DNA from 2 places in the Bradyrhizobium brasilense genome. Region 1 is predicted to be linked to the other one. Evidence: riboswitches for the same ligand, from Rfam matches in the RefSeq annotation. Region 1 holds a riboswitch; the other holds the start of a gene.
What was found. A riboswitch is a leader RNA that binds a small molecule or an ion and turns the genes downstream of it on or off. The one in region 1 is predicted to bind glycine.
Positions count from the first base shown of each region.

Region 2: another riboswitch for glycine. It lies ahead of QA635_RS17475 (D-amino acid dehydrogenase); the one in region 1 lies ahead of gcvT (glycine cleavage system aminomethyltransferase GcvT).

Region 1 covers NZ_CP121669.1:3,587,336-3,601,900, reverse strand. The annotation lists gene QA635_RS16720 (glutathione S-transferase C-terminal domain-containing protein) at 19-711, shown strand; gene QA635_RS16715 (hypothetical protein) at 896-1,135, shown strand; gene QA635_RS16710 (class I SAM-dependent methyltransferase) at 1,299-2,144, shown strand; gene QA635_RS16705 (TrmJ/YjtD family RNA methyltransferase) at 2,391-3,590, opposite strand; gene QA635_RS16700 (alpha/beta hydrolase family protein) at 3,925-5,652, shown strand; gene QA635_RS16695 (NADP-dependent isocitrate dehydrogenase) at 5,880-7,094, shown strand; gene QA635_RS16690 (DUF3455 domain-containing protein) at 7,125-7,631, shown strand; gene QA635_RS16685 (cyclic nucleotide-gated ion channel) at 7,724-8,974, opposite strand; gene alaS (alanine--tRNA ligase) at 8,986-11,673, opposite strand; glycine riboswitch at 11,876-11,964, shown strand; gene gcvT (glycine cleavage system aminomethyltransferase GcvT) at 12,106-13,251, shown strand; gene gcvH (glycine cleavage system protein GcvH) at 13,272-13,637, shown strand; gene gcvP (aminomethyl-transferring glycine dehydrogenase) at 13,661-14,565, shown strand, end outside.
Region 2 covers NZ_CP121669.1:3,751,717-3,766,281, forward strand. The annotation lists gene QA635_RS17460 (ABC transporter ATP-binding protein) at 1-151, opposite strand, end outside; gene QA635_RS17465 (ABC transporter permease) at 293-1,180, opposite strand; gene QA635_RS17470 (ABC transporter permease) at 1,184-2,125, opposite strand; gene QA635_RS17475 (D-amino acid dehydrogenase) at 2,286-3,644, opposite strand; glycine riboswitch at 3,710-3,824, opposite strand; glycine riboswitch at 3,828-3,934, opposite strand; gene QA635_RS17480 (M20/M25/M40 family metallo-hydrolase) at 4,026-5,156, opposite strand; gene QA635_RS17485 (ABC transporter substrate-binding protein) at 5,422-7,041, shown strand; gene QA635_RS17490 (hypothetical protein) at 7,318-7,638, opposite strand; tRNA gene QA635_RS17495 (tRNA-Leu) at 7,831-7,917, opposite strand; gene QA635_RS17500 (twin-arginine translocation pathway signal) at 8,142-8,576, shown strand; gene QA635_RS17505 (FAD-dependent monooxygenase) at 8,616-9,818, opposite strand; gene QA635_RS17510 (zinc-finger domain-containing protein) at 9,826-10,071, opposite strand; gene QA635_RS17515 (hypothetical protein) at 10,306-11,439, shown strand; gene QA635_RS17520 (alpha/beta fold hydrolase) at 11,497-12,249, shown strand; partial or broken gene QA635_RS17525 (hypothetical protein) at 12,253-13,629, opposite strand; gene cysE (serine O-acetyltransferase) at 13,822-14,565, shown strand, end outside.

The sequences.
Region 1 (14,565 bases):
TCGAACGTGGCGAGCCATATGCTCACGCTCTATTCCTATCCGCCGTTGTTCGGCGTGGCCGACAACAATGGCTATGGCCTGAAGGTATTCGCTTTTCTGAAGCTCGCCGGCGTGCCGTTCCGGCACGAGCACATCTTCGATGCGTCGAAGGCGCCGCGCCAGCAATTGCCCTATGTCGTCGACGGCCGTGACACTGTCGGCGACAGCGAGACCATCCTCGCCTATGTCACCGGAAAATATGGCGTGACGCTGGATGCCGCGCTGACGCCGGCGCAGCGCACGACCAATCTCCTCGTCACGCGGACGCTCGACGATCTCTACTGGGTGATGTCCTATTCGCGCTGGCAGGACGCGCGCTATTGGCCCCAATTCCGCGATGCGCTCAAGCGCGAGCATCCGGCCCTCACCGACGACGGCTTGATGAAGGCCAAGGAGTTCAACGCGCAGCGCTATTATTACCAGGGCATCGGCCGCTTCGAGCCCGACGCCGCGATGGCCCGCGGCATCGCCGATCTCGCCGCGCTGGCGAGCCTGATCCCGAGCCAAGGCTATGTGCATGGCGACAGGCCGACGACCATCGACGCCGGCATCTATGGCTTCGTGGCCAACATCTACTTCTACGACATCGAGACACCGTTGAAGCAATTCGTGGTCTCGCACGATGCCCTGGTACAACATTGCCGCGCCATCCACGCGGCAGTGAGTACGTGAGCTGGGGTCAACTCAACTTTTAACTCGCAATAGTGACGTTCGCGGCGGTGAGCGAACAGGTCGTTGCTCCGTCCACGGCCCAGGTGGGTGGGTATATCTGCGCTGGCGTGTCGCAGCCGGCCTCTCGCCAATAGATCGATTTCAGGGATAGTATCTCGTCCCTGGGCTAGCTGCAGAGCCGGTCATGGCTTCAAAACTGTCTATGGGCATTTTCGCGTCAGTCCTCGTTGGAGCGGCAGTGCTTTTGATTGCAGGTCCGCCGCCTGCATGGGGCCTGCTGTTGCTCGGCACCTTCGCACTGGCGGCACTCTACATCGTCGCGAGAATGAGGTCGCGCTACGATCCGCTCGATCCACGCTTCGGTAGCTGCATCCCTCCGATGTCCAGGCCGAAAGGCAGCGGCGGCAATGACTCCACCACCTGAGCGCCGTCCAGCATCGATCAGATGCGGATCGTGCGAAGACGTCCTGATAGCCTGAAGCCGACATGGGAAGCGCGTCGGCTGCAGTTCGCATTCCATTTGGAATTTCTTGCAGTTTGTTTCAGCCGACACACCGTCGAATTTTCAGCACCAGGAGATTGATCAAATGCAGACGCCCACGCCAAACCCCCGAGGAGCAGAGTTCTGGAACAGCACCATGGGGCACTCATGGGTTTCGCAGCAAGCCGTGATCAGCGACGTCTTCACGTCGGTCACCAGCGTCAGCCTGGGTGCTGCGGCGGCAAAGCCGGGTGAGCGTGTCATCGATATCGGATGCGGCACCGGTGACACGCTGTTGGCGTTCGCCAAGGTCGTTGGTCCGTCAGGTGCTGTGGTGGGCGTCGATATCTCGGTCCCGATGCTGGATCTGGCCAGGCATCGTGTTGCCGAGGCGGGACTTGGCAACGTGACCTGTGCACAGGCCGACGCAACGATCTACGGCTTCGAACCGCGCTGGGCGGATCTGGTGTATTCGCGTTTTGGCCTGATGTTCTTCGATGACCCGGTCAGGGCCTTCACCAACATCCGTAGCGGCATGAAAGCGGGCGGGCGGCTGGTGTTCGTCTGTTTTCGCACCATGCCGGAGTCGCCGTGGTTTCGCGTGCCGATCGAGGCGGCCCGACCGCACGTGCCGCCACAGCCGCCGCTCGATCCATTGGCGCCCGGGATGTTTTCGTTCGCGCGCGAGGATCGCGTTCGCGGCATCCTGCACGAGGCCGGGTTTCACGAGATTGCGCTCAAGGCCACCGACGTGCCGATCCATGGCGGCGACATCGCGCAAAGCATGGCCTTCATCACGCAGGCCGGCCCGCTGCCTGCGCTGCTCGAGAATGCCACGGACGATCAACGTCATCGCGCCATGGAAGCGGTACGCAACGCGCTCGCCGCAAGCCTCGGAGCTGATGGCCGCGACCTGCATGTGGGCCTGTGGCTTGTGTCGGCACTAGCCTAGCGAGATGCTGCCTTCGGGATTGCGACGGCAGAAATCGTGCCACCTGCGGCGCACCAACACAGTGTCGTCCTGGCGAAAGCCAGGACCCATTACCCCAAATCTCGATTGTTGCGCGACGCCGCGGCCACGATCCCTTTCACAATCCAATGCGGTGGTTATGGGTCCTGGCCTTCGCCAGGACGACGTGTGGAAAGAGACGCTTACTCCAATCCCGTTCTTGCTCCGCGGACAGAGCAATTGCGTAAGCTACCGCTCCTGCCGCAGCCCCGCCTCCAGCCGCGCGAGCTCGGCGTCGAGGTCGCGCTCGACATCGGCCACCTGCATGTCGACCACCCGATAGTCGCGCGCTTCGAGCCAGACTCTGCGCTTGGCGCGGTCGGCTCCGATGGCCTCGCTCTCGTTCGGGTTGACCAGCTCGATCGCGAGCCGGTGCACGAAGGAGACGAAGTCGGGGATGTGGCGGCCGACCGGGGTCTGGCGCTTGAACTGTCCGGCGAAGCGGCGGTCCCGCGTCAGCGCCTGCCACAGGATCCGTTCGGCGTCGGTCGGGTTGCGGCGGAGCAGCCGGGCGAGGCCGCGCACCGTGCTGCTGCTGTCGGCGGTCGCGCCGCTCTGCCCCTGCTCGGCGAGCAGCGCCCGCAAGCGCGTCGCCTGGGCGCCGTCGAGCACCCCGCCCTTGGCCGGGCCCTTGCGGCCCTCGGCGATCGCCATCACCACGCCGTGCAGCGTGTGCATGTCCTGCTTGGTCGGATCCATCCGGGTGAAGATGTTGCGCAGGTTCACCAGCATGGTGTCGCGCTTCTCCGCCGGCCGCAGGAACTCGACCTTGTCGAGCTCGGCGACGAGGTTGTCGAAGAACGCCTGCATCTGGTGCTGGGAGGCCGGCTCGGACCGCTCGGGCATCGCGAACGGCAGCGCGCCCGCGGTTGACAGCTTGAACCACTCGTAGCCCATCAACAGCACCGCCTGCGCCAGATTGAGCGAGGCGAAGCCCGGGTTCACCGGGAAGGTGATGATGCGGTTGGCGAGCGCGACCTCCTCATTGGTCAGGCCGGCGCGCTCGCGCCCGAACAGGATGCCGGCGCCGCCGCCGGATGCGACATGACCGACGATCTCACCCGCCGCGCCCTCCGGCCCGACCACCGGCTTGGCCTGGTCGTGGGCCCGGGCGGTGGTCGCGAACACCAGCGTGAGATCGGCGATCGCCTGCTCGACGGTGTCGAACAGCTCGACGGAACCGATGATGTGGTCGGCGCCGGCGGCCGCGCGCTGGGCGGCAATGTTCGGCCAGCCGTCGCGCGGGTTGACGATGCGCATCCTCGACAGCGCGAAGTTGCCCATCGCGCGCGCGGCCATGCCGATGTTCTCGCCAAGCTGCGGCTCGACCAGGATGACGACGGGACCGGCAAGATCGTGCCCTGCCTTGGTCTTGTCGGTGCCGGACATCTCACTTCACTTTCTGATTCAACGTCTGAAGATTTTGAATCAGCTTCCGAGAGGGCTGATTCAAAATCTCATGCAGGGGTCCAAGACCGCACCGACCAGCTTTGCACCGGTTTTGCGCGGGACCATTTTCTCCAAGGAGATAACAGGGTTAGCGGCGTTTGCGAATCCTCAATCGGAGTCCCAATCGCACGAAGCGAAGGCTGCCGCTTGCGCGCACTTGGCCTTCGGATAGGCTATCAACCACAACCAAAGCGAAGCTGTAAAGGCACGCTTGTGACGCCGGTTTCAACGGCGAAACACTTGGGTCGAAGTCGAAGCACTTGGGGGGACGAGGATGCGGGGCAGGTGGACGCTGGCGATTTTGGGCCTGATCTTGATCGTGGCGGGAGGCCTGCTCGCCCACTTCACGCAGACCGCCAGCGGCATCCGGATCGAGGATGTCCGCTTCAAGGGCGCCAAGGGCAATACCATGAGCGCCCTGCTCTACATCCCACCGAATGCCACGCCGCAGATCCCGGCGCCCGGCATCCTCGCCGTCCACGGCTATATCAATTCACGCGAGACCCAGGACGGCTTCGCCATCGAGTTCGCCCGCCGCGGCTATGTCGTGCTGGCGCTCGACCAGACCGGCCACGGCTACAGCGACCCGCCCTCCTTCGCCAACGGTTTTGGCGGACCTGACGGCCTTACCTATCTCCGCAGCCTCCAATTCGTCGACAAGGAGAATATCGGGCTCGAGGGCCACTCGATGGGCGGCTGGACCGTGCTGGCGGCTGCCGCAGCTCAGCCCAACGACTACAAATCGATGGTGCTGGAAGGCTCGTCCACCGGCAAGCCGTTCGCCGCCGAGGGCACCGCGAACTGGCCGCGCAACACCGCGCTGGTGTTCGCGCAGTACGAGGAATTTCCCGACCTGATGTGGGGTGTCCCGCTCGCGCGCGACGTCACCAAGAGCCCGAAACTCTGGGCGCTGTTCGGCACCCAAGGCGCGGTCGAGCCGGGCAAGGTCTATGGCGATCCGGCCAACGGCACCGCGCGGGTGCTGTACACGCCGGCGATGACCCATCCGGCCGAGCACATCTCGCATGAGGCGATCGGCTACAGCCTCGACTGGTTCGCCAAGACGCTGAAGGGCGGCACGCCGCGTCCGGTCGACGACCAGATCTGGTTCCGCAAGGAGATCGGCACGCTGGTCGCGCTGATCGGCTTTATCGTCCTGGTGATCGGCACGTTCGACGGCTTGCTGGAGGCACCGATGTTCTCCCGCCTGCGGCTGCCGGCGGTTGCCGACGGCACCATGCCGCCGCATCAGGCCGCGAGCGGCCGGCGCTGGACCACGGCGTTCATCCTGTCCGCCTTCATTCCGGCGCTGACCTATTACCCGGCCTTTGCACTGGGCGGCACTTTCGTCACCCCGAGCGCGTTCCTGCCGCAGGGCATCACCAACCAGATCCTGGTCTGGGCCGTCATCAACGGCCTGATCACGCTCGCCCTGATGCGGTTCGCCCCGAAGCGGGCCAGCCGGACCGGCCTCGTCGGTCAATCCGTCGTGATCGCGCTGGCTTCGGTCGCGGTCGGCTATGCCGCGCTGTGGCTTGCCGACCTCGCCTTCAAGATCGACTTCCGCTTCTGGATCGTCGCACTCAAGTTGATGAGCGCGAAGCAATTCCTCATCTTCCTGATCTATCTGATTCCGTTCACGGCGTTTTTCGTCGTGGCGCTGCACGTGCTGCACCGGAATTTCTCGACCATGGATGCGCCGCGCGGGGCGCTGTACCTGACCAACATCCTGGCGCTGACGTTCGGTTTCATCGTGTTGCTGGTGCTGCAATACGGCACGCTGTGGCTGACGGGGAAGCTGTTCAACCCGGTCCCGGACCCCGGTTTCGTGCCGCTCTCGACCATCGTCGCGATCCAGTTCGTGCCCCTGCTCGCGATCGTCGCCGTGATCGCGACGTTCACCTGGCGGCGGACCGGATCGAGCCTGCTGGGCGCCCTGATCGCGGGCCTGTTCGTGACCTGGTACATCGTGGCCGGGACCGCGACGCAGGCGGCGTTCTAGAGGGTTTTCAAGCGAAGTGGGCACCGGTTCGCGTGAAGAAAACCCGTCAAAAAACAAGGCCGGGAGCCGCCATTCTGGTCCGTCCAGAATGGCGGTTCTCGGTGAAAAGATGGGCTGAAAGTGCATAACCCCTCCGCTTCCGCCCGCCCCCGGGCGGTGCTATAGCGCAGGCATCTTTTCCACCCCCGCCGTCAAAAGCGCGCCGTTCCCAAGAGGGCCTCCCCGTCATGGCAAAAATCAAGGTATCCAACCCCGTCGTCGAGCTCGATGGCGACGAGATGACCCGGATCATCTGGCAGTACATCAAGGACAAGCTGATCAACCCATTCCTGGATGTCGAACTGCTCTATTTCGATCTGGGCATGGAATACCGCGATGAGACCAACGACCAGGTGACCATCGACGCCGCCGAAGCCATCAAGAAGGTCGGCGTCGGCGTCAAATGCGCCACCATCACCCCCGACGAGGCCCGGGTGAAGGAGTTCGGCCTGAAGCAGATGTGGAAGTCGCCGAACGGCACCATCCGCAACATCCTCGGCGGCTGCATCTTCCGCGAGCCGATCATCTGCAAGAACGTGCCGCGCCTGGTTCCCGGCTGGACCAAGCCGATCATCATCGGCCGCCATGCCTATGGCGACCAGTACCGCGCCACCGACATCAAGTTCCCCGGCAAGGGCACGCTGTCGCTGAAGTTCGTCGGCGAGGACGGCACCGTGATCGAGAAGGAAGTGTTCAAGGCGCCCGGCGCCGGCGTCGCGATGGAGATGTACAATCTCGACGATTCCATCACCGATTTCGCGCGCGCCTCGTTCAATTACGGCCTGATGCGCAACTACCCGGTCTATCTGTCGACCAAGAACACGATTCTGAAGGTCTATGACGGCCGCTTCAAGGACATCTTCCAGGAGGTGTTCGACCGCGAGTTCAAGAAGGAATTCGACGCCAAGGGCCTGACCTACGAGCACCGCCTGATCGACGACATGGTGGCCTCGGCGCTGAAATGGTCCGGCGGCTATGTCTGGGCCTGCAAGAACTATGACGGCGACGTGCAGTCCGACACCGTGGCCCAGGGCTACGGCTCGCTCGGCCTGATGACCTCGGTGCTGCTCACCCCGGACGGCAAGACCGTGGAAGCCGAGGCCGCCCACGGCACCGTGACCCGCCACTACCGCGAGCACCAGAAGGGCAAGGAGACCTCGACCAACTCGATCGCGTCGATCTTCGCCTGGACCCGTGGCCTCGCCCATCGCGCCAAGCTCGACAACAACGAGGCGCTGGCCAAGTTCGCCACCACCCTGGAGAAGGTCTGCGTCGCGACCGTCGAAGAGGGCTACATGACCAAGGACCTCGCGCTCCTGGTCGGCGCCGACCAGCGCTGGCTCTCGACCACCGGATTCCTCGACAAGGTATCCGACAACCTCGTGAAGGCGATCGCGGCCTGAGGCCGTCATCCTGGGAAGACAGGTGCGAGCATGACCGTGGCCCTTGTCAGAGCCGTCGTGCTCGCATCGTTCTCGCTCACCACGTCGGCGGCATTCGCTGCCGATCCCCTGCCCGACGCCGTCGCGGCGCCTGGCGAGTCCAAGATCCTCACCGTCCATGCCGAGGGCGTGCAGGTCTATGAGTGCAAGCCGGTCACCGACGGCAAGCTCGCCTGGTCGTTCCGCGAACCGATCGCCACCCTGATCGCCGACGGCCGCACGGTCGGCCGGCATTATGCGGGTCCGAACTGGGAGCATGTCGACGGCAGCGTCGTGACCGCCCGCACCGCCGGCAGCACACCCGGCGCCACCGCCGCCGATATTCCCTGGCTGAAGCTCGAGGTGATCGCCCATCGCGGCAACGGCCTGCTCTCCGGCGTCGCAACCGTGCAGCGGATCAACACCTCGGGCGGCGAGCTCAGCGGCGCTTGCGACAAATCAGGCGCGCTGAAGGGAGCGGCCTACTCGGCGGATTACGTGTTCCTGCGACGGGACTGAGCGTTTTCGAGCGAAGTGGATACCGGTTCGCGTGAAGAAAACGCGCCAAACGAAGAATCGAGGCCTCGTTCCGATTCAATCGGAATGAGGTTCTAGTCGCGGATGCCGCCGTCGGTTTCGCGCGGCGCCTGGGCGATCTCTGCGGCGGCAAGGTCGCCGCCGGCCGCGATCGGGTCGGCAAGCCGCGCCTCGGCGGTCTCCCGGACATGCGCGGCGAGCGCCGGCATGCGCTCGATCAGGGCATGGAAGTCCTGCGCATCGAGCACCAGGAGCTTGGTCTTGCGCGCCGCCGTCACCGTGCCGGAGCGGCTGGTCCGCCGCAGCAGCGCGATCTCGCCGAAGAACGCGCCGTCGGAAAGCCGCACAAGCTGGCTCGGCAGGTCGATCTCGACCTCGCCCGCGGTGATGAAATACATCGATGACGCCGCATCGCCGCGCCGCACCAGCACCTCGCCGGCCTCGATGGTCTGCGACCGCAGCAAGCGCATGATGTCGGAGATATCGGCAGCGTTGAGATGTGAGAACAGCGGCACCCGCGCCAGCATGCCCCAGGTCACGACGAAGTCGCGGCGCCGGACCTCGTCGGCGAACGCGGTCGAGATGATCGCGACCGGCAGCGCGATCATCGCGAAGCCGACCACGATCGCGACCACCGTGACGGTCCGGCCGAGCGGCGTAATCGGGACGACGTCGCCGTAACCGACGGTGCCGAGCGTCACGATCGCCCACCACATCGCCTGCGGCATGGTGCCGAACTTGTCCGGCTGCACCCTGTGCTCGATGGCATAGAGCAGCGAGGCGAACAACAGCACGGCGCCGGTCAGGATCACCACGCAGCCGAACAGCGTGCGCCGCTCGGCATGCAGCGCCGCCAGCAGCGAGCGCATCGCAGTCGAGTAGCGCACCAGCTTGAGGAACGGCAGCATGCCGAACAGCACCAGCGCGGTCTTGTCGCCGATCGCAAGCGCGACGGCCGATGGCAGGAAGGCCAGCAGGTCGATCACGCCGAGCGCCGAGAAGGCGTATTCCAGCCGCGCCCGCGCCGGCGTCATGTCGCGCAGCGAGTGGCCGACCACGCTCCAGAGCCGCGCGGCATATTCCAGCGCGAAGGCGATGACCGCCGCGATCTCGATGGTCGTCAGCAGCCAGCCGAACTGCGCGTCGATCTCGGGCACGGAGGCCAGGATCGCCGCCAGCACATCGACGGCGATGATGGCGACGATGACCCGGGCAAAGCGCAAGCCGCCCGAATGCGGCAGATCATCGCGTTCGAGCAGATCGTAGAGACGGTCGCGCAGCCCGGGATCGCCGATCGTGGGCTTGAGCGGAGCCGTCGCCACGATCAGCCTCTCCGTCAGGCGCCGGCCGATGCCTGTTGAGTCATGGCCTGTTCGATCGCCGACAGTGCGGCGTCGGCCTTGGCGCCGTCAGGCCCGCCGGCCTGCGCCATGTCGGGCCGGCCGCCGCCGCCCTTGCCGCCGAGCACCTCGGAGCCCTTGCGCACGAGCTCGACCGCGTTGAACCGCGCGGTCAGATCGGCGGTGACGCCGACCACGATGCCGGCCTTGCCGTCCTCGGTGACGCCAACGATCGCGACCACGCCCGAGCCGATCTGCTTCTTGCCGTCGTCGACGAGACTCTTGAGATCCTTGGTCTCGACGCCCTCGACCGCGCGCGCCAGCAGCTTGACATTGCCGACCTCGCGAACCGCTGAGGCGGCGCCGTTCGACGCACCGCCGCCGCCCATCGCGAGCTTCTTGCGGGCGTCGGACAAATCGCGCTCGAGCTTCTTGCGCTCTTCCATCAGAGCTGTGATGCGCGCCGGCACGTCGTCGATCGTGGTGCGCAGCTCCAGCGCCGCGGTCTTGGCCAGCGCGATGGTGTCGTTGGCGTGCTTGCGCGCATGATGCCCGGTCAGCGCCTCGATGCGGCGCACGCCGGACGCCACCGCGCCCTCGCTGGTCACGGAAATCATGCCGATGTCACCGGTGCGGCGGACATGGGTGCCGCCGCAGAGCTCGACCGACCAGCCAAGCGCGTTCTGGCCGTGATCGCGGGCGCCCTTGCCCATCGACACGACGCGAACCTCGTCGCCGTATTTCTCGCCGAACAGCGCGCGGGCGCCGGCCTCGCGGGCATCGTCGACGCCCATGACCCGGGTCGTGACCTCGTCATTCTCCAGCACGACATCGTTGGCGATGTCCTCGATCCGGGCGAGCTCTTCCGGCGTGATCTGCTTCGGATGCACGAAGTCGAAGCGCAGCCGGTCCGGCGTGACCAGCGAGCCGCGCTGCGCGATGTGATCGCCGAGCACCTGGCGCAGCGCCTCGTGCAACAGATGCGTCGCCGAATGGTTGGCGCGGATCGACGAGCGCCTGGTGTGATCGACCTCGAGCTGCAATGCGGTGCCGTTACCGAGCGTGCCCTGCTCCACCGTGCCGAGATGCACGAACAGATCGCCGGCCTTCTTCTGCGTGTCGGTGACGCGGAACTTGACGCCCTCGCCGGTCAGCACGCCGGTGTCGCCGACCTGGCCGCCGGACTCGCCGTAGAACGGGGTCTGGTTCAGCACGATCGCGCCGCTCTCGCCGGCCTTCAGGCTCTCGACCTCGGCGCCGTCCTTGATCAGCGCCGTCACCGCGCCTTCCGCGCTCTCGGTTTCGTAGCCGAGGAATTCGGTCGCGCCGAGCTTCTCGCGCAGCGGGAACCAGATCGCCTCGCTCGCCGCCTCGCCCGAACCTGCCCAGGAGGCACGCGCCTTCACGCGCTGCCGCTCCATCGCGTCGGTGAACGACGCCTGGTCGACGCTGATGCCGCGCGACTTCAGCGCGTCCTGCGTCAGATCGAGCGGGAACCCATAGGTGTCGTACAGCGTGAACGCGGTGTCGCCGTCGAACATGTCGCCCTTCTTGAGGCCGGCGCTCTTCTCGTCGAGGATCGACAGGCCGCGCGCCAGCGTCTTGCGGAAGCGCGTCTCCTCCAGCCGCAGCGTCTCCTCGATCAGCTTCTCCGCACGGACCAGATCCGGATAGGCCTGGCCCATCTCGCGGACCAGCGCCCAGACCAGGCGATGCATCAGCGGCTCGCTCGCGCCCAAGAGCTGTGCATGGCGCATCGCGCGGCGCATGATCCGGCGCAGCACGTAGCCGCGGCCTTCGTTCGACGGCAGCACGCCGTCGGTGATCAGGAACGCGGACGAGCGCAGATGGTCCGCGATCACCCGATACGACCCAACGTTCTGCTCGTTCGGACCGTGCCCGAGGGTAGACGCGGCGGCATCGATCAGATTGCGGAACAGATCGGTCTCGAACACGCTCTCGACGCCCTGCAGGATGCAGGCCATGCGCTCGAGCCCCATGCCGGTGTCGATCGAGGGACGCGGCAGCGCTACGCGCTCCTCCTTCGTCACCTGCTCGTACTGCATGAACACCAGGTTCCAGAATTCGAGGAAGCGATCGCCATCCTCCTCCGGGCTGCCCGGAGGTCCGCCCCAAATGTGCTCGCCGCGGTCGATGAAGATTTCGGAGCACGGACCGCACGGGCCGGTATCGCCCATCGCCCAGAAATTGTCCGAGGTCGGGATGCGGATGATGCGGTCGTCCGAGAAGCCCGCGATCTTTTTCCAGTAGCCGGCCGCCTCGTCGTCGGTGTGGTAGACGGTGACCAGCAGCTTGTCCTTCTTCAGCCCGAAATCCTTGGTGATCAGATTCCAGGCGAGCTCGATCGCGCGCTCCTTGAAGTAATCGCCGAACGAGAAGTTGCCGAGCATCTCGAAGAAGGTGAGATGGCGCGCGGTGTAGCCGACATTGTCGAGGTCGTTATGCTTGCCGCCGGCGCGCACGCACTTCTGCGACGTCGTGGCGCGCTGGTAGCCGCGCTTCTCGACGCCGGTGAAGACGTTCTTGAACTGCACCATGCCGGCATTGGTGAACATCAAGGTCGGGTCGTTGCGCGGAACCAGCGGCGACGAGGCCACGATCTCGTGCCCGTTCTCCTTGAAGAAGTTCAGAAATGTCGACCTGATGTCGTTGACGCTGCTCATGTTCATCCAATCGGAAAAAGGGGCCGGCCAGCCGCAAAAAGGCGTCATTTTCCGGCCGAACGCTTTTAGACATTGCCAGCTGCGGTGTCCAGAAACTGTGCAGGCGGATCATGGGCTTGCCGCGGCAGCACAAAGCCCATTGGATAGTTGCTGCAGCTGCGTTGACAGTCTTGGTGGCGCCGTGTTTTCTACCTACCTATACCTAGTCACGTCGGGAGAGACCGGCCTTACCGCCGGCGCCGAAGGAGCAACCGCCCCGGAAACTCTCAGGCAAAAGGACCGCGTGACGTCTGACATCTGGAAAGAGACGCTGGGGTTCGCCCCGATGCGTCCGCCGACGGGATAATACTCTCAGGCACAGCGACAGATGGGGCTTTCTGCAGGTTTCTCAAGGGGAAATAGGTCCCCGGCGGGAACCGCGAGGGCCCTGTGATGCTTGCGCGCGAAACCTCCCCGCTGAAACAGACCCCGCTGCACGCGCTGCATCTCGCGCGCGGCGCCAAGATGGTGCCGTTCGCCGGCTATGACATGCCGGTGCAATACGCGGCCGGCGTGCTGAAGGAGCACCTGCACACCCGCAAGGAAGCCGGCCTGTTCGATGTGTCGCACATGGGCCAACTCGTACTGAAGGCCAAATCCGGCAAGGTCGCCGACGCCGCGCTCGCACTGGAAAAACTGGTGCCGCAGGACATCGTCGGCATCGCGCCGGGACGGCAGCGCTACGCGCAATTCACCAACAATGACGGCGGCCTGCTCGACGACCTGATGGTGGCGAATTTCGGCGATCACCTGTTCCTCGTGGTCAACGCCGCTTGCAAGGCCGAGGACGAGGCGCATCTGCGCGCGAGTCTCTCCGACGCCTGCGAGATCGTCTCGCTGGCCGACCGCGCGCTGATCGCGCTGCAGGGCCCGAAAGCCGAATCGGCGCTGGCGAAACTTTGTGCAGATGTCGGTTCGACGAAATTCATGGACGCCGGTCCGCGCCGCGTCGGCGACGTCGACTGCTTCGTCTCGCGCTCCGGCTATACCGGCGAGGACGGCTTTGAGATTTCCGTGCCCGCAGACAAGGTGGAAGCCCTGGTCACCGCGCTGCTCGACAATCCCGACGTGTTGCCGATCGGGCTCGGCGCGCGCGACAGCCTGCGGCTCGAAGCCGGGCTCTGCCTCTATGGCCATGACATCGACACCACGACGACGCCGGTCGAAGGCGCGCTGGAATGGTCGGTGCAGAAGGTTCGCCGCAGCGGCGGCGCCCGCGCCGCCGGCTTCCCGGGCGCCGACAAGATTCTCGCGCAGTTCGCAGATGGCGCTGCGCGCCGGCGGGTCGGCCTGAAGCCCGACGGCCGCGCCCCGGTGCGCGAAGGCGCCGCGCTGTTCGCCGATGCCGGCTCGACCGAGCAGATCGGCAAGGTGACCTCGGGCGGCTTCGGCCCGAGCCTCAATGCGCCGGTCGCGATGGGCTATCTGCCTACCGCCCTTTCCGCCGTCGGCACCACCGTTTTCGCCGAAGTGCGCGGCCAGCGGCTCCCGCTGAAGGTCTCCGCCACGCCCTTCGTCCCCAATACCTACAAACGCTAAACGCCAAAGGACCGATCCCCATGACGACGCTGTACACGTCCGACCACGAATGGCTCCGCATCGAGGGCGACGTCGCCACGATCGGCATCACCGACTATGCGCAGTCGCAGCTCGGCGACGTCGTGTTCGTCGAACTGCCCAAGATCGGCCGCAGCCTGAAGAAGGCCGAGGCCGCCGCTGTCGTCGAATCCGTCAAGGCCGCTTCCGACGTCTACGCGCCGATCTCCGGCGAGGTGGTCGAGGTCAACGACGCGCTCGCCGCCGAGCCCGCGCTGGTCAATTCCGACGCCGGCGGCAAGGCCTGGTTCTTCAAGCTGAAGATTGCCGACAAGGGCGAGCTCGGCGGCCTGATGGACGAGGCCGCCTACGCCGCGCACACCGCCTAAAGGATCACCCCGAGGATCACGTCATGAACGCGCCCTTCAAGCCGATCAACGAAGCCGCCACCGATTTCGTCCGCCGCCACATCGGACCGTCGCCGCGCGACGTCAACGCGATGCTGGAGACGGTCGGCGCCACGAGCCTGCAGGCGCTGATGAATGAGACGCTGCCGGCGTCGATCCGGCAGAAGGCGCCGCTCGATCTCGGCCGGGCGCTGAGCGAGACCGAGGCGCTCGCGCATATGAGCGAGCTCGCCGCGCAGAACCAGGTGTTCACTTCGCTGATCGGCCAGGGCTATTCGGGCACCATCCTGCCCGCGGTGATCCAGCGCAACATTCTGGAGAACCCGGCCTGGTACACCGCCTATACGCCGTACCAGCCGGAGATCAGCCAGGGCCGGCTCGAGGCGCTGTTCAACTTCCAGACCATGATCTGCGATCTCACCGGGCTCGACGTCGCCAACGCCTCGCTGCTCGACGAGGCGACCGCCGCGGCGGAAGCGATGGCGCTCGCCGAGCGCCACTCGCAGGTCAAGGCGAAGGTGTTCTTCGTCGACAAGGAGGTGCATCCGCAGACGCTGGCGGTGATGCGCACGCGCGCCGCGCCGCTGGGCTGGGCGCTGGTGGTCGGCGATCCCCTGACCGAGCTCGACAACGCCGACGTGCTCGGCGCGCTGCTGCAATATCCGGGAACGTCGGGCGCGGTTCGCGACCTCAAGCCTGCCATCGCGTCGCTGCGCGCCAAGGGCGCGCTGGCGATCGTCGCGGCGGACCTGCTGTCGCTGACGCTGCTCGCCTCGCCCGGCGAGCTCGGCGCCGACATCGCGATCGGTTCGGCGCAGCGGTTCGGCGTGCCGATGGGGTATGGCGGACCGCACGCCGCCTATATGGCGGTGCGCGACACGCTGAAGCGCTCGCTGCCCGGCCGCATCGT
Region 2 (14,565 bases), 160 kb from region 1:
TCACCGACTTGCCCGAGCCGCTTTCGCCGACCAGGCACAGCGTCTCGCTTTCGCGTACCTGTAGCGAGAGGTCGTCGATGATGCGATGCGCATCCGCCTTGCGGCCGAGGCCGACGACGAGATTGCTGATGTCGAGGACGACGTTGGTCATGTCAGGGTCTCTTGGCGCTGCGAAGGAATTTACCCACTGTCATTCCGGGATGGTGCGCCAGCACCAGACCCGGAATCTCGAGATTCCGGGTTCGATGCTTCGCATCGCCCCGGAATGACGGCTTCAGAAGAGCTGAAGCCGTCACTTGCCCTCACGCTGCTTCATGCGGGGATCGAGCGCGTCGCGGGCGGCGTCGCCGATCAGGTTGACGCTGAGAATGGCGATCGAGAGCAACAGCCCCGGCCAGAAGATCAGCGACGGCTTGACCTGGAAATAGGCGCGGCCCTCGGCCATGATGTTGCCCCAGGTCGGCGTTTCCGGCGAGATGCCGGCGCCGAGGAACGACAGGATCGCCTCGGTCAGGATCGCGGACGCGCAGACATAGGTGCCTTGCACGATCAGCGGCGCGATGGTGTTCGGCATCAAATGCCGCCACATGATCTTCGGCAGGCTGCTGCCGAGCGAGATCGCGGCCTCGACATAAGGCTCCTCGCGTGCGGTCAGCACCACCGAGCGCACCAGCCGCGCCACGCGCGGGATCTCGGGGATGGTGATCGCGACCATCACGGTCCAGATGCTGGCCCCCGACAGCGACACCACGGCGATCGCGAGCAGGATGGCGGGGATCGCCATCAAGCCGTCCATCACGCGCATCAGCACCGCATCGACCCAGCGGAAGAAGCCGGCGACGAGGCCGATCAGAAGGCCGATGGCGATCGAGCAGACGGCGGCGCCGAGCCCGATCACCAGCGAGATCCGTGCGCCGTAGATGATGCGCGACAACAGGTCGCGGCCATAGGCGTCGGTGCCGAGCAGATATTGCGCGCTCGACGGCTTCAGCCGCTGCGACGGCGTCAGCAGCAGAGGATCATGCGGGGCAAGCAGCGGCGCGAAGATCGCCATCAGGATGATGAGAGCGAGGCTGATCGTCGCAATCGCGATGATCGGCGTCGACGTCAGGAAGCCGAACTTGACGCGGAACGGCCGGGTGACGGGAAGCGAGGATTCGGGAAGGGTTTCGATCGCCATTGCTCAGTACCGGATACGAGGATCGAGCAGGGTGTAGGCGAGGTCGATCAACAGATTGACCGCGACGTAGATACCCGACGTCAACAGGATCATCGCCTGGATCACCGGATAGTCGCGCGCCAGCACCGCATCGACGGTGAGGCGGCCGATGCCGGGCAGGTTGAACACGCTTTCGGTGACGACGACGCCGGAGATCAGCAGCGCGAAGCCGGAACCGATCACGGTGATGACCGGCACGGCCGCGTTGCGCAGCGCATGGCGCAGCAGCACGCCGGTCTCGCCGATGCCCTTGGCCCGCGCCGTGCGCACGTAATCCTCGCCGAGCACATCGAGCATCGAGGCCCGCGTCATGCGTGCGATCAGCGCGACATAGATGAAGGAGAGCGTGCAGGTCGGCAGGATGAGGCGCTGGAAGAACGGACCGAAGCCGGCCGAGATGCTCTTGAAGCCCTGTACCGGAACCCAGCGCAGATCAATCGCAAAGATCTGGATCAGCACATAGCCGATCACGAACACCGGCACCGAGAAGCCGAGCACCGAGAGCCCCATCACGAAGCGGTCGATCCAGGTGCCGTGCTTCCACGCCGCGATCACGCCGAGCGGCACCGCCACCAGGATCGAGAGGATGATGGTGGCCAGCGCGACCGAGATCGAGGGCTCGAGGCGCGGGACGATCATTTCGAGGATCGGCTTGTTCGAGATCAGGGAGACGCCGAGGTCGCCGTGCAGCAGCTTGGCGATCCAGGTGTAGAACTGGATGTAGATCGGCTCGTTCAGACCAAGCGAGGTCCGAATGCGTTCGAGCTGTTCGGGCGTCGCATTGTCGCCGGCGAGGATGGCGGCCGGGTCGCCCGGCGTCAGCCGCAGCAACAGGAACACGAACAGAGCCACCACGCCCATCACGGGAATGGCGGCGAGGATGCGGCGAAGCAGATATCCGAGCAAATTTGATCCGTTGGGTTGTGGTCGATGAAGTCCCCAGCGGGACCGTTGCACACCAGACCGTAGCACAGATGGTAGCAGACTCACGGTAGAACTTGAGCAAGTCCCATGCCATCGGTGCTGCGGATTTTGCGGTGCAGCTAATCAGTCCTGTGGGCCGCGATTATTCCTCCGGTGAAGTTCGAAGCAGTCCACTGGAAGGTGGATTGATTTCAGCTTTGCGCGCGTCGGCGGGCACATCGAGCCCGGCACCGAACGACGGCGCCATCGGCGGCGTATCGAGGTCGCGCCAATCGTCGATCGCCTGGGCCACCATCTGCGCCGTCGCGGCCGACAGCGTCCAGCCGAGATGACCGTGGCCCGTATTGTAGAACACGCCCGGAATCCGTCCGGCGCGAACCACCGGCATCATGTTCGGCATCATCGGGCGCAGGCCCGCCCATGGCACGACTTTCGACGTATCGATCTCCGGGAAATGATGCCGCACCCAATCCACCAGCGGTTGAATGCGATCGGCGCGAATGTCGCGGTTGAAGCCGTTGAACTCGGCGGTGCCGGCGACGCGGAAGCGGTCGGCGCCGAGCCGGCTGGTGACGATCTTCGCAGCTTCATCGAGCAGGCTGACGGTTGGGGCGGCATTCCGGCTTTGCGGCGCATCGAGCTGCACGGTGATCGAATAGCCCTTCACCGGATAGACATTGACGCGGTCGTTGAGCAGGCTGGCGAAGTGGCGGCTCGCCACGCCGGCGCAAATCACGATCCCGTCCGCCTGCAGCTGCTGGCGTGTCGCGACCGCAGCATCATGTGAAGCAGCTTCGTTCCAGCCGATGCGGAAGCCGTCATCGCCGCGTGCGATCGTGTCGACGTCGGCTTCATGGACAAAGCTCGCGCCACGGCGGATGCAGGCGTCGGCAAGCCCACGCGTGAACTTGTGGATATCGCCGGTCGCGTCCGACGGCGTGAAGAAGCCGCCATAGCAGGCCGTCTGCAGCGCGGGTTCGATGACGCGGATTTCGTCTGATGTCACCGGCCGGCGGTCGAGCCCGCCTTGCTGCAGCAGCGTGTTGACCTTGAGGCCGGCTTCGAAGCCGGCCCTGTCGTGATAGACGTGCAGGATGCCGCGGCGTTCGAGATCGAAGGCGATGTTTTCGCGCTCTGCGATCGAGAACAGATGCTTGCGCGCTTCGATGGCGAGCTTCGTGGTCTCGATGGTGTTGCCGCGATAGCGCGTGATGTGGCCTACGAACTCGCCGATCCAGGAATATTTGTGCCAGCTCGGCTTCGGGTTCATCAGCAGCGGCGCGTCGCTTCTCAGCATCCAGCGCAGCCCCTTGAGGATGGTCGCGGCGCTGTTCCACACCTCGGCGTTGCTGGCGGAGAGTTGTCCGCCATTGGCGAACGAGGTTTCCATCGCGGCGTAGCGATGCCTGTCGAGGACGGTCACCTTGTAGCCGCGTTCAAGCAGGGCATAGGCCGTCGTTATGCCGGTGATGCCGGCGCCGATGATCGCGATGTGTGGCATGATAGTCGTCAGGCTCCCGTGGGTTAGAGTCGCCGAACCACCGGTGAAACCGGCATCGGCGCCCCATCTGTCACGGTACCTGAGAGCTTGATCCGCATCGGGCTGTGGCCAGAAGCGAACTATCCCCTTCGGTGGACGTCATGGCCCTTGATGTGCGGCCATGTTCGTCTCTCTCCAGATCGTCCTGACGATACAGTCCTTTTGCCTGAGAGTTTCCGGGGCGGTTGCTCCGTCGGCGCCAAAGGCAACAACACGAATGTTGTCGCTTCGATCTCTCCCGCATCGTCGCGTTGGACGGCCGGACCGTAGGCGAAGCCTTAAAAATGGACAAGGCTAAATTTCGATCCGGCAGTGCCAACGTGTTGTGCAGTGCAATCGATGTCAGTCCAGCGTCGCCAGCAGTGCCGCCATCAGGCGGCCGCGTTCGGCGAGGCTGTCGACCTCGATGTGCTCGTTGAGCGTATGTGCATCGGCGCCGCGAACGCCGAGGCCGTCGAGCGTGGGGATGCCCATCGCGCCTGTGAAGTTGCCGTCCGAGCCGCCGCCGGCGCTGCCGTGCGGCAGATCGAGACCCATCGCTGCCGCAAGGCGTTTTGCCTTTTCATACAGCGCCATGGTGCCCGCATCCGGCTCCCACACCGGGCGCGTAACGCCGCGCGTCACCTTGAAGGTCACGTCGTTGGTGGTGCCCGACAATGCCAGCATGCGCTCGACGCCACGGTCGAGATCGGCCTGGCGCTTGGCCATGCTGAGCGCTTCGCCGGTGCAGGTCGTCGCGACGCAATTGACCCACTGGCCGCCATGCACGATGCCGACCGAGAAGGTGCAGTCCTCGGTGGTCATGCCGTCGATGGCGATGATCTGCCGCGCCATCTCGCGGATCGCGGAGCGGCCGGAAGACAGCGTTGCGCCGGCATGGCTGGGCTTGCCGGTGGCTTCCAGATTGAAGCGCGCGATCGCGTAGCGGCCGGTGACGACGCCGTTGTTCGGACGGCCGGGCTCCGGCACCAGCACATATTTGTTGCGCGCGGCTTCCGCCTCGATGATGTCGCGCGTCGACGGCGTGCCGACCTCTTCGTCGGGGGTGAACAGCACGGTGATCGGCAGCGGGGTCGTGAAGGAGGCGCGCGCCAATTGCCTGATCGCCTCGATCGACAGGTAGTTGCCGCCCTTCATGTCGAAGATGCCCGGCCCGAAGCACTTGTTGCCTTCGCGCCGCCACTTCAGCTTCTCGATGGTGCCGACGGGGTGAACGGTGTCCAGATGGCCGGCGATCAGGATGCCGGGCTGGCCTTGTTTCGGATGGGGGAAACGGGCGCGGACGCAGCCCGCGAAGCCTTGGCGTCCGGCGATGCGCTCGATCGTCGCACCCATGATCGCCATCTCGCGGGCGGCGAGATCGAGCATGCGTTCGACCGCGGCGGCGTCCCAGGTCGGGCTTTCGCATTCCACCCAGCTGCGCAGGCCCTGCAGCATCATTTCGGAATCAAAGGGGAGATTGGCGGGGTTCATCGTTGTTCTCTCTTGTTGTTCTGACGGCGCCGGCATCGCGCGCGCGTTACGAAAATCTCAGCCGACGATTTTGTAAAGCCAAAATCTGGCGCGCGGCCTCATTCGTTTGTGTACGTCCGATGCGACTTGAAACCGATTGACGCGCTTGGCGCTTGGTGCAAGTCTCGATTTCACAAGCCATACAGCATGTTAGTTCGCCTAAATAACGAACCACATGCATAACGAATAAGCCGGCTTTGACCAGTTACACGTCAGGAGAGATTGCATGTTCCCTATCTCGCGTTGGAAACACCGCACGCTAGCGGCCGCGTTGACGGCGCTCGCGCTGTCGTTCGCGCCGCAGGAATTGTCATTCGCACCGCAGGCGATGGCCGCGGGCAAGACCATCACCGCGGTGATGCACTCGGATCTGCGCGTCATCGATCCGATCATGACCACGGCCTACATCACCCGTGATCATGGCTACATGATCTATGACACGCTGCTGGCGACGGATTCCAATTTCAAGATCCAGCCGCAGATGGCGGACTGGAAGGTTTCCGACGACAAGCTGACCTACACGTTCACGCTGCGCGACGGCCTGAAGTGGCACGACGGCGCGCCGGTCACCGCGGAAGACTGCGTCGCCTCGCTGCAGCGTTGGGGCAAGGTCGACGGCATGGGCCAGAAGCTGATGGACTTCGTCGCGAGCCTGGAGGCGACCGACGCCAAGACCATCACGCTGAAGCTGAAGGAACCCTACGGCCTCGTGCTGGAATCGATCGGCAAGCCGTCGTCGCGCGTGCCGTTCATGATGCCGAAGCGTCTTGCCGAGACGCCGCCGGACAAGCCGATCCCGGAACAGATCGGCTCCGGACCGTTCAAATTCGTGCAGGCGGAATTCCAGCCGGGCGTGAAGGCGGTCTATGAGAAGAACAAGGACTACGTGCCGCGCAAGGAGCCGGCGAGCTGGACCGCGGGCGGCAAGGTCGTCAAGGTCGACCGCGTCGAATGGGTCACGATGGCCGATGCGCAGACCGCGGTGAACGCGTTGCAATCCGGCGACATCGATTTCATGGAGAACCTTCCGTTCGACATGCTGCCGGTGCTCGAAGCCAATCCGGATCTCAAGATCGACGTCCTGAACAAGTTCGGCTTCCAGACCCTCGGACGCATGAACTTCCTCTATCCGCCGTTCGACAATCCGAAGGTGCGCCGGGCTGCGTTCCTGGCGATGAACCAGAAGGACGTGCTCGACGCGCTGGTCGGCAACGCCAAGTACCAGAAGATCTGCGGCGCCTTCTTCGTCTGCGGCACGCCGCTCGAGACCGACGTCGGGGCCGAAACGCTGGTGAAGGGCAACGGACTGGCGGAAGCCAAGAAGGCGCTCGCCGCATCCGGCTATGACGGCACCCCTGTGGTGATCATGGCGCCGGGCGACGTCACGACGTTGAAGGCCCAGCCGGTCGTGGCTGCGCAGCAGTTGCGCGAGGCCGGCTTCAAGGTCGACCTGCAGGCCACCGACTGGCAGACCGTGGTGACCCGCCGCGCCAGCCAGAAGCCGCCGAAGGAAGGCGGTTGGAACATGTTCTTCACCAACTGGGTCGCGGCCGACGTTTCCGATCCGATCGTCAACGCGTCGATCACCGGTCGCGGCAAGAATGGCGGCTGGTTCGGCTGGGCCGAAGACCCGAAGATCGAGGAGCTGCGTGACAAGTTCGCACGCGCCGGCTCGGCTGAGGAAAAGAAGAAGATCGCCACGGAAATCCAGACCGAGGCCTACGATCAGGTGATCTACGTTCCGCTCGGCCAGTACACCATTCCGAGCGCGTGGCGGAAGTCGCTGACCGGCGTGCTCGACGGCCCGGCAACGCCGATCTTCTGGAACATCGACAAGTCCGAGTAAGCTTGCGGCTTGACGCAAAACAAATGGCCGGGACTTGTCCCGGCCATTTTCTTTTCGCGCTGTCGCTTGTCAGGTGTGGCTGTCGCGGAGCTGCTCCAGTCCGTCGCTGAGCGGTGGCCCGCCTTGTGGTGCGTCCTGCGGCGGGGAGGGGCGCTCCTTGCGCCGATCGGGTTGGTCGGTTGCGCGCTGCGCGGATGGATCGTCGTTCGGCATCGTCATGCTCCAATTGCGGCATGACAACGAATACGCAGTGCACGGGTTCCGAACCGGCGACCGCTAATCGCCGTGGCCTGGTCTCATGCTGCTCGGGTTCGACAGGCTCGTGAGCTGTGTCTGTCCGATGCCGGTTCCGTTGATCCAGACCACCGCTCCGGCGGCAAACGCGAGCAGTCCGTACACCATGATCGCGCCGCGGATCCATCGCCGGTAGATCACGCGGTCGTCGGGCGCAGCGTTGCGGAAATTCTGTGCATTGAGCCCGTTGCTGCAATGTGCCGCATCGTCGCCGTGCAAGAGATTGGAGGCGTCGTGATCGCGCGCCCTGTTGTCTGCAATCCGATTGTCGTCCGCAATTCGATTGCAGTTTGCAATCTCCATCGCCGATCTCCGACCAAATTGATTTCAAAATGCGACGGCCGCGAAATCCGCGGCCGGAATTTCTAATGCGGAAAGAGTACGATGGTCAGCCATCGCGGCGTGTGAACCGCGCCACAGCCGGAAAACACGATGCGGTGAGCATCGCCACATTGGCCCACTCATGTGCTGGGTCCGCGCACGGCATGCGAAGGTTGGTGCGGGCGGTGGGACTCGAACCCACACGACGTTGCCATCGAGGGATTTTAAGTCCCTTGCGTCTACCAGTTCCGCCACGTCCGCGTTGCGCCAGGCGCGCCGATTTCTAGCGCGTTTGGGCGCGGAGTGGAATTGTCATTATCCGGTGCTAACAGGTGAGCTTTCAAAGGCTTATGCGGCGGCCCGCAATTCCATTTGCCTCGGCGGCCGAGCATTGGGATAAGCAGCGCGCCGCCGCGATTGAGCCTCAATCCGGACACCGGTGGCTGCTTTAGGCAATCTCAACACTGTCCGGTTAAGAAAGCTGAATGTCCGTTCGTTTCCCACGCCGCCTGAAGCTGTCGCGCGCGGCGGCCGTCATCGCGCTGCTCGCCTCGGCCGCGGGCGTTTCCGGCTGCGCGCAGATCGGCGACACCGTACCGTCGGCATTCGCCGATCCCGCCAAGTACGAGCTTTATGATTGCAAGCAGCTCGAGAACGAGCGCAGCAATCTCAAGACCCGCGCGGCGGATCAGGAAAAATTGATGGCCAAGGCGGAGACCGGCGTCGGCGGTACTGTCGTCTCCGAGATGGTCTATCGCAACGAGCTGATCTCGATCCACTCCCAGCAGAAGCTGGCGGATGAGGCCTGGCGCAAAGGCAGGTGCCATGAAAGCACGCCGGACACGCCTGCGGCCGCTGCCCCCGCTACCCCCACGCCGGCGGCGAAGGGCCCGCGCGCACCGCGAGGCCTCGTCCACTAAGCTTGCGTTGCCAGACGGGTCGGTCGCGATTGGCCGAGTTCAGGCGCGCCAGTCGTAAATCCAGTCCTGCCGCGCCAGCATGCGCTCCGGACCGATGGCGCGGATCGCCAGATCGCGCGCGATCGCCGCCGGCCCACGCAAATGATAGATGCGGCCCTGCTGTCGCGCCAGGCGCTGCACTTTCAGCACGCGCCCGCGCCGCACCCGTGCGTAGCGCTTCAACGCGGCGGGAATGCCCGCGGTGTTTTCCCCGGTGCTGTCGCTCAAGGCCTTGGCGAGCACGGCCGCATCCTCGATCGCCATGCCGGCGCCTTGGGCGGCAAACGGCAGCATCGCATGCGCGGCATCGCCGAGCAGCGTCACCGCGCCTTCGCTCCAGCGGCCGATGTCGGGCAGGGTGAACAGCGCCCATTTGCGCCAGCCGTCGACCGCGCCGATCAGCATCCGCGCCGTCGCGGGCCAGCGCGCGGTGGCGAATGCGCCCTTGATCTCGTCGATGTCGCCGGGCTCGCTCCAGCCCGGCCGGTTCCAGGTGCCCGATACGATCGCGACCACGTTGACCTGGCGTCCCGCCGAGATGGGATAGGCGACGAGATGCGCGTCCGGTCCCATCCAGAGCTGCACGCGCGGTGCGGTGTATTCACGCGGCAGGGCGGTGGCGTCCAGCGTGCCGCGCCAGGCGATCAGGCCGGAGAATTGCGGCTGTACATCCGGAAACAAATGCCCGCGCACCGACGACCAGATGCCGTCGGCGCCGATCAGCGCGACGGCCAATTCCTCCTGCCGTGAATTGCCGCGGCGTTGGACGACGGTGAGGCCTCGCGCATGCTTGGTCACATCCTCGAACTGGCAGCCGAGCCGCAGATCGATATCGGGATGGTCGCTCGCGGCGGCCTGCAGCGCGGCCTGCAAATCGGCGCGGTGGATCACCCAATAGGGTGCGCCGGCGCGGAACTCGGCGGCCTGGCCAAGCGGCATCCGTGCGATCTCGCCACCGGCCCGCGCGCTCAGGATGTTGACGGATTCAGGCGTGACCGCGCGCCGCGCAAGCGGTTCCTTGAGCCCGAGCTCGACCAGGATGCGGCTGGCATTGGGAGAGAGCTGGATGCCGGCGCCGGCTTCCTCGAGCCGTTCGGCCTTCTCCAGCACGACGACGCGAAAGCCCTGTGCCGCCAGTGTCAGCGACACCGTCAGTCCTCCGATCCCGGCGCCTGCAACGATGACGGTTCGCGTCAGCGCCACGGAGCGGTCAGGCGACCTTGTCTTTCAGGACGCATTCCGGCGGCCGCGCTTCGCCGGCCGCGAGGTCGGACGCGAAGCGATAGAGCGTCGAGCAGTACGGGCAGATAATCTCGTTGTCATTGCCGAGGTCGAGGAACACGTGCGGATGGTCGAACGGCGGGTTGGCGCCGACGCACATGAACTCCTGCGATCCGATTTCGATCACCGAGACACCGGCATCGTTATGGAAGTGCGGGACGACGTGGTCGGACATATTCTCACCTTGATGGCAACGATGGGCAGACGCAATCAACAGCATGCGGCATCGCGAAATGCCGCGCACCATACTGGCGGGAACAGTTGATTCCTAGAGCCCCGATGGCTCATTTGCTCATGCAAATTCGACACAATCTTGTCGTCCCAGAGAAGCCCTCCTTTGGTCGGAGCCGTTGTGTCGCAAAAACGGCACACTATCTCCAAGGCGAATAAAACTAGAGGTTTTATCGGGATGAATCGGGTGCGCGTCAGCTTGGCGGTGGTCGGCGTGGCAGCAAGTGCTGCCGTGGGCGCGGCTATTTGGCCGCACGCCCGTGATGCCGGCACCGTGCTGGCGGCGCGGGACGATCCCGCTGCGCTCGCCGACATCAGGCTCAATTCCGTGCTGCGCAACAACCCGGCGTTGATCGCGGACAATATCGAGGCGGCACTGGCTTCCGGCGATGCCGACCTTGCGGCCAGCTTTGTCGCGCTCGCCGGCGAGAAGAGCATCGCACTTAGTGATGATCTCACCAAGCGCGTCGATGACGCGCGCGCCGAGCAATCATCCAGCATGCATTACGCCAAGGGGTTCGCCACCGGCCTGGTGACCGGCAATGCCGACGATGTCGCAAGCCTGTCCGGCACGGTCGCCGGCGACCTGTTCGTGTTCGGTGATGTCAGGGACGTCGTGCGCGAGGGCAAGCACCTCGTGATGGGCGAGGACACCGACCAGCTGGTGCTCGGCCTCGCCGCCGCCGGGCTCGCGGTGACCGCGGCCACCTATGTGTCGGTCGGCGGCGCCGGGCCGCTGCGCGCCGGGCTGACGCTGGTCAAGGATACGCGCAAGGCCGGACGGCTGAGCGAGGGGATGATCGAATGGGCCGGACGTTCGACCCGCGAGGTCGTCGACCAGCCGGCGCTGCGCGAGGCGGTCGTATCCGGCTCGGTGCTGCGGCCGGTGCAAACCGCAACCGCGATCCGCGCGGCGTTCCGCGCCGAGAAGGCCGGCGCGCTGGTGCGCGTCGCCAAGGACGTCGGGCGCATCGGCGAGGCGGCCGGGGTTCGCGCTGCGCGGGATACGCTGAAGGTCGCCGAGAATCCGAGGGAGATCGCGCGGGCGGCGCGGATCGCCGAGGTGAAGGGCGGCCAGACCCGCGCGATCCTGAAGCTGCTCGGCCGCGGCGCGCTGCTGCTGGCGGCCGGCGCATTCAATCTCACCATGTGGCTGTTCGGCGCGCTGCTGGCGCTGTTCGGCTTCCTGTCGTCGATCAAGGCCACCACCGAACGGGCCACTGCCTGGTGGCTCAGACGAAGCAAGGCGCTGCGCCTGAAGCGGCAGATGGCCGCTCAGGCCAGCTTGGCGAGTATGCCCGCCCAGGGTTAGGCTTGCGGTCGCCTGTCGATCGCCAATCGCAAATCCCAAGAACAAACGGAATGGATGATGCCGAGTTTCCATCACGGCGATGTTGAAATTGCCTATATCGACGAAGGCGCGGGCGAACCGATCGTGCTGGTGCACGGCTTTGCCTCGAGCAAGAACGTCAACTGGATCTACCCGACCTGGGTGTCGGATCTCGTCAAGGCCGGCCGTCGGGTGATCGCGCTCGACAATCGCGGCCACGGCGAATCCGCCAAGCTCTACGATGCCGCGCAGTACGAGATCGCGACCATGGCCGGCGACGTGATTGCGCTGATGGACCATCTCGGAATCGCGCGCGCCGACATCATGGGCTATTCGCTGGGCTCGCGGATGACGGCGATCCTGGTGCGAGAGAATTCCGATCGGGTGCGCTCGGCGATCCTTGGCGGGATCGGCATCGGACTGATCGAGGGCGGCGGCCCCGGCGAGGCGGTCGCGCTGGCGCTGGAGGCGCCGTCGCTCGACGATGTCACCGACCCGGTCGGCCGTACCTTCCGCGCCTTTGCCGATCAGACCCGCTCCGACCGCCGCGCGCTCGCCGCCTGCCTGCGTGGCTCGCGCCGCCTGATGACGCGCGAGGAGGCGGCCGGCATCCGCGTGCCGGTTTTGATCGCGGTCGGCAGCAAGGACGAGATCGCGGGCTCGGCGTCAGCGCTCGGCCGGATCATTCCGGGTTCGGAGGTGCTCGACATTCCGAACCGCGATCACATGCGGGCGGTCGGCGACAAGGTCTACAAGACCGGGGTCATCGACTTCCTGTCGCGGCGAAAATAGATCGTCGGCTTCATCCCTGGCGAAGGCGCGCGCGGCCGCGATCAGCACCACGAAGGTCGCGACCCACACCATGCGCGCGCCGTAGCGGTCGTGCGGTCCCGAGATCACGCCGCAGACAAAGGCATTGCCGAGCAAGGCGAGCGTGACCGTGCCCGCCAGCAGCGTCAGATCGTCGAGCCGCCGCTGCCACAGTCCGCGGCCGAACAGGATGACGACCAGGAGCATCGAGCCCAGCGCGACCGGCACGTGGATGCGGTTGATCGCGGTGAAGTCGAGGTGCCAGCGTTGCTGCCGCGCCGCGCGCATCGGCCGGACCTGTTTGGGAATGTAGCGCTCGATGATGCCGTAGGTATGCGGGATCCAGCCATTGGTGCCTTCACCGGTCGCGACATGCATGAGCTGGTCGGCGGTTGCGGTCAGCGCCGCCTTGGCCTGCCATTCCGGATATTCGGCCAGCGAGCGCAGCACGATGTGGCCCATCTCGTCGTTCAGTCCCTTGAAGCGGCCGAGCGTGTTGAACATGCTGTGGCCCCACAGGAAGTCGTCGGCGGTCGGCGGCAACTCGTTGCGATAGGGGCAGAGCTTCAGCTTCTCCGTCGCGCAATGATCGTGCAGATACTGCGCGACGATGCCATCCTGCAGCATGCGGCCGAAGGCGACGCCATAGCCGCCGGGCGTCCAGGCCAGCTGTCCGGACAGCGCAAAGTTCGCCGCCAGCAGCATCGCCGCGCCGGCGACGGTGGTCAGGCTGCCTTGCAGGAGGCCCGCGACCGGGATGCGCCGCCCGAGCCACGGACGCAGCATCCAGCCGACGCAGCACAGGCCGAGCAGCACCGCCAGCGTCGCGCTGTGCGTGGCGGCGGAAAACGCGATGAACCCGAACAGCACCGCCTTCTCCAGCGTCGAAATCCGTTCGCCGTGCAGGATGAGGATGAAGAGCGCGAGCACCGAAAGGCCGGCGAAGATGTCGGTCAGCAGCATGCTGTCCAGCCAGGGCAAAGCGGTGGTTGCGATCAGCGCGAGGCTGATCGCAATCAGCCGGACCGGCCGGGCGAGGCCGAGCACGCGCAGCGTCAGCTGCAGGATCCATAGCGTCGCCAGGGTCTGGATGCCGAGGTTGAGCCAGAAATCCGATGTCTCGCCGACATGGAGGTAGATGCCGAATACCGTGGACCGGCTCGGCACCAGGTAGCCCTCATACCAGCGCGCCAGATAGCCGCCGGTATCCCATTGGAGCAGCGGATAGCCGTTCCAGAAGGCAGGGGCGAGCAGCAGGAGGGGGATGGCAATGGTCGCGATCCAGACCGACCGCGCGTCGGTCAGGCGGGCACCTAAACTCCGGGTATTGATGATGTTTCCCCCTTTTATTGGGCCGACCATGCCCAAAACCACACTGGGGACGAAATCCGCCAATAGTTGCAGAAGCACGGCTTGATTTCGGCAAAATCCCGACCAATTCCCCTAGACGCCGGCCCGGGGGTGTTTGGCTGGGACCGTACTGAGCCATCCCGGGACGCGCTGGGTCCATCGTGCTATAACGCACATCAGAACAACCGAATTGCGAGAGCAGCTATGGCAGTTCATCAGGTCAATCCGCAGGGAGGCAAGCTTGCGGCGCTCGATCCGATCTGGGATCGAATCCGCGGCGAGGCGGAGGACATCCTGCGGCGCGAGCCGGAACTCGCATCCTTCATCTATGCGACCGTGCTGCATCATGAGCGGCTGGAAGATTCGGTAGTCCATCGCATTGCCGAGCGGCTCGATCACGCCGCGCTGTCGGGCGATTTGATCCGCCAGACCTATGGCGAGGCACTGCGCGACGAGCCCGATATCGGCAACGCGTTCCGCGCCGACCTCGTCGCCGTCTATGACCGCGATCCGGCGACCTCGCGCTTCATCGATCCCTTGCTCTACTTCAAGGGCTTTCACGCGCTGCAGACCCATCGTCTCGCGCACTGGCTCTATCAGAAGGGCCGCAAGGATTTTGCCTTCTACCTGCAGAGCCGCTCCTCGGCCGTGTTCCAGACCGACATCAACCCGGCCGCGAGGATCGGCCGCGGCATCTTCCTCGATCATGCCACCGGTTTCGTCTGCGGCGAGACGGCGGTCATCGAGGACGATGTCTCGATCCTGCATGGCGTCACGCTCGGCGGTACCGGCAAGGAGAATGAGGATCGCCATCCGAAGATCCGCCACGGCGTGCTGATCGGCGCCGGCGCCAAGATCCTCGGCAATATCGAGATCGGTCATTGCGCGCGCATCGCGGCCGGCTCGGTCGTGGTCAAGCCGGTGCCGCACAACGTCACGGTCGCGGGC